DNA from 2 places in the Methylomonas sp. EFPC3 genome. Region 1 is predicted to be linked to the other one. Evidence: riboswitches for the same ligand, from Rfam matches in the RefSeq annotation. Region 1 holds a riboswitch; the other holds the start of a gene.

Region 1 (2,199 bases):
GGCAAAGTCGTCATCGAAATCTTGCAGAACCGCCAACAAGGCGCCGCCGCGGTCGGCCGGCACCGGGTGAATCAGCAAATCGCCGTTAGGGCAGCGGCTGATTTCCACTTGGCTAACGTCCAGACGAAATTCCTGCGGAATCCTCACCGCTTGGCTATTGCCGTTTTTGAAGATACGGGTGGTCAAGGTGGTCATGTCGCGGCCTCCTGTGTGTACGGTGTGTGTGTATTATTATGCGATTGCTGTAACGACACAAGCCATGCCCGCCCGAATCGACGAATTCCTGTCGATAGACTTGCCCGTGTCGATTGTAGTTCACTATATACGGGGTTAAATTAAATAAATTTACGCAATATATAGTGTTTATTGGCTTGACAGATAACTTTGCCCCACCTAAACTCCCTTTCCGAGACGGTTCCCCCCGAAGGGGATTAAAAGGGAATCCGGTCGGCGCTTTTGCATTTTTCGCATGATCGCCGGAAAGCCGGAGCTGCCCCCGCAACTGTAATCGGCGAGTCTTTGTTCAACGATGCCACTGGACGCGAGTCCGGGAAGGCTGAACCGAGGCGGCGACCCGAGAGCCAGGAGACCTGCCCTCGAAACTTCAATCAACCGGGAGCGGGGTGTCTCCGAGGACGATGGCAAGCGTTGCGGGTCGGGCGATTTCGGGTTCGCGCCGCGCGCCTTTCCGTTGCGGCTTCGCGCTTCCCGCCCAAGAGCAAGGAGAATCGCATGCAAACCGCCGCCGTCCGCGCGTCCGCCCATTATGCCCATGCTGGCGAAGCCGCCTCGTTACCCCCGTCGTTACCGCCGCACGCCGGCCTGGAAGTGATCCGCCGCAACCGCGCGGTGGTGGCGTTTCAGCCGGAAAAAATCGCCATTGCCATTACCAAGGCCTTTCTGGCGGTGGAGGGCCAGCATGGCGTCAACTCGGCGCGCATCCGCGAGCAGGTGGCGCAACTTACCGCTAGTGTGGTCGAGGCGTTGACCCGGCGTTTGCCCGGCGGCGGCACTGTGCATATCGAGGACATTCAAGACCAGGTGGAGCTGGCGTTGATGCGCTCCGGCGCCCACGACGTGGCCCGCGCCTACGTGCTGTACCGGGAAAAACACGCCGAGCAACGCGCCGCGCAACAACTCCAAGCAGATGACACGCCAGCCCTGCAGGTAGACGACGCCGGCCAACGCCGGCCGTTGGATCAGGCCGCCTTCATCGCCTTATGCAGCGAGGCTTGCGCCGGTTTGGCCGGCGCCGATGCCGAACGGGTGTGGGCACAAACCCTGCCTAATTTATACGACGGCATGCCGCTGGCGGCGGTGCGCCAGGCGCTGGTGCTGGCGGCGCGCACTTTGATCGAAACCGACCCGGACTACGCCAAAGTCGCCGCGCGCCTGCTGTTGAGCAATCTGCGTCTGGAAGCGACCGGTACGGCCTGGACCCAAGCGGACATGCACGAACATTACGCCGGCTGCTTTGCCGAATTCGTCGCCGCCGGCGTGGCCGCCGAATTGCTGGACCCGCGTCTGGCCGAGTTCGATTTGGCGGTGTTGGGCGCGGCCTTGCTGGCCGAACGCGATCTGCAATTCGATTACCTGGGCCTGCAAACCCTGTACGACCGCTATTTCCTGCACATCGACGGTCGCCGCATCGAGCTGCCGCAGTGCTTTTTCATGCGGGTGGCGATGGGGCTGGCCTTGAACGAGATCGACCGCGAGGCCCGCGCCATCGAGTTTTACCGGTTGCTGTCCAGCTTCGATTTCATGTGCTCGACGCCGACCTTGTTCAACAGCGGCACCCGCCACCCGCAATTGTCGTCGTGCTATCTGACCACGGTCTCCGACGACTTGGACGGCATTTACCAAGGCATCAAGGAAAACGCGCTGCTGCAAAAATACGCCGGCGGCCTGGGCAACGACTGGACGCCGGTGCGAGCGCTGGGCAGCCGCATCAAGGGCACCAACGGCCACAGCCAGGGCGTGATTCCGTTTTTGAAGGTAGTCAACGATACCGCAGTGGCGGTCAACCAGGGCGGCAAGCGCAAGGGCGCGGTCTGCGCCTATCTGGAAAACTGGCATCTGGATTTCGAGGAATTTCTGGAATTGCGCAAAAACACCGGCGACGAGCGCCGCCGCTGCCACGACATGAACACCGCCGCCTGGGTGTCGGATTTGTTCATGCAGCGGGTGCGGGACAACGGC
Region 2 (2,199 bases), 1.0 Mb from region 1:
GAACATCGTGCTGCTGAGTGTAGAGTTATCGATTTCGGTCTCGCCCTCCGCACGTAAAAAAAACGCCTCGACCTCGGCACCGTTATCGAAGCGGTAACCGGCCCTGGCATTTAAGCCGGTGTTATTGTAACCGTCGCGATCAGGATTGAAGCCTTCCCTTAAGGAGACGCCGCTTCGCGCGTTGATACCTTGACTGCCAAATTGAGAGGCGCCGAGACTATACCAAGCATTCCCCAGCTTTCCGTTGATTGCTGCAGAACCTTTATAACTGTCGTAAGAACCGCCGCCGGCTTCCAGCGCGATATTCGGCCGCTCGCTATTGCCGCCTTTACGGGTAAAAATCTGAATCACGCCGCCGATGGCTTCGGAGCCGTACAAACTGGATTGCGGCCCGCGAATGATCTCGACCCGTTCAATCTGATCCACCGGAATAAATTGAAACGGCGTGGTGCCCGTCGTCACCGAACCGACCTTGATCCCGTCGACCAACACCAGTACGTGATCGGAATTGGTTCCGCGCATAAATATGTTGGTGTCCTTACCGTAACCGCCGCTCTGCACCATGTCGATGCCGGCCGAGCCTTTCAGTAGCTCCGGCAAAGTTCTTACCTGCAAGCGTTCGATATCTTGCCGGGTATAAATCGTCGTCGCGGTCGCCAGTTCGGTTTGGTTGCTTTCCGACCGCGTCGCCGTCACCACGGTCTCGGCTAAATTGGCGGATTGGTCGTCGGCGAAGCCGGGTACAAACGCGCTAATGCCGGCCAGTGGCAAAGCCATGATTATTTTTTTTTGCATAGTTTCCTCTGCGCCCACCGCGCATCCGGGTAAAAAACGACAGAGGAGATATCGGCGAGAGAATAGGCGGAGAACGGGCTAGGCACAGGCTCTGACCATTCCGTAACAGCCCTCCGCTGTCTCGAATGATCCTCCGGGCCAGTCTCCGGGCTTATAAGCGGCTTGAAGGCCTGAACCGCGCACCTTCCCATGCAAAACGCACAGTGGCAAAAAACGCGGCTCTTTACTTATCTACCGTTGCGGGGGCAGCGTCGGCATGGGCAAAACGAAATTTGCCGCACCGACTTCCTGTTTAAGTCTGGCCGAGATTCGGCGCCAACACCTGAAAGAAGGTCGGGATTGTAGTTGATCGGGATTGGGCAGGCAAGGCAAACCGCCGGAACGGCATCGACCGCACCGCAATCAGCCAACATTACCGTCGCTCGACGCTACTGTATTAGACTCGACAAGACTATCGGCTTAAGCAGGAGATCAGAGCATGCAAATCGTTACCGCCACCGAGGCCGACATTCCGGCAATGTGCCGCCTGTTGGCGCAATTATTCGAACAGGAAGCCGAATTTGTCGCGGACGAAACGCTACAACGCCGCGGCTTGAGTCAAATCATTGCCCAACCGGCACTGGGGCGGATTTTGGTGGCGCGGCGCGACGGCGAAATTCTGGGGATGGTCAATTTGCTGTTCAGCGTATCGACGGCGCTGGGCGCGCGCGTGGCCTGGCTGGAAGATATGGTGGTGGATAGAAACCGGCGCGGCGGCGCAATCGGCTCTGCGCTACTGCAACATGCGGTGGCGTTCGCCAAACAGCAGGGTTGCCGGCGAATTACCTTGCTGACCGACGCCGACAACAGCGCCGGACAACGTTTTTACCGCCGCCACGGCTTCGAGTTATCGCCAATGCGGCCAATGCGACTGCTATTGCCATAGAACATCGCAGGCCACGCCGACCACATAAAGATCACGCCGTCAGTTTCAAATACTTGCGGTACAACGAGTCTTTGTCTTCGGCGTGGTCCGGATCCTTGTCGATGCAGTCCACCGGACAAACTTCCATGCATTGCGGCTTGTCGTGGTGACCGATGCACTCGGTGCATAAAGACGGGTTGATCACGTAAATCTCTTCACCCTGGGAAATCGCGCCGTTCGGGCATTCCGGCTCGCAGACATCGCAATTGATACAGTCGTCGCTGATGATGAGTGCCATAGTTACTCCTCGGAAAATTTTTCGGTTAAACGTTGCTTGACCAAGTCGGGCACGAAACTGGAAACGTCGCCATGCAATTGGGCAATTTCGCGAATCATGCTCGACGAAATGAATTCGTATTGTTCGGCCGGGGTCAGAAACACGGTCTCAATGTCCGGGCACAAACGGCGATTCATGCCGGCCAATTGGAATTCGTATTCAA

The links. Region 1 has a riboswitch for cobalamin ahead of PL263_RS00080 (ribonucleoside-diphosphate reductase subunit alpha). Riboswitches for the same ligand answer to the same signal wherever they lie in the genome.
Region 2: linked by a shared signal. The riboswitch ahead of PL263_RS15450 (TonB-dependent receptor) and the one ahead of PL263_RS00080 (ribonucleoside-diphosphate reductase subunit alpha) in region 1 are both predicted to bind cobalamin.

What each region holds. Positions count from the first base shown of each region.
Region 1 covers NZ_CP116398.1:13,523-15,721, forward strand. Annotated here, with positions in the region: gene PL263_RS00075 (AbrB/MazE/SpoVT family DNA-binding domain-containing protein) at 1-195, opposite strand, end outside; cobalamin riboswitch at 396-613, shown strand; gene PL263_RS00080 (ribonucleoside-diphosphate reductase subunit alpha) at 733-2,199, shown strand, end outside.
Region 2 covers NZ_CP116398.1:3,446,751-3,448,949, reverse strand. Annotated here, with positions in the region: gene PL263_RS15450 (TonB-dependent receptor) at 1-795, opposite strand, end outside; cobalamin riboswitch at 914-1,136, opposite strand; gene PL263_RS15445 (GNAT family N-acetyltransferase) at 1,274-1,720, shown strand; gene PL263_RS15440 (YfhL family 4Fe-4S dicluster ferredoxin) at 1,752-1,997, opposite strand; gene coaD (pantetheine-phosphate adenylyltransferase) at 2,000-2,199, opposite strand, start outside.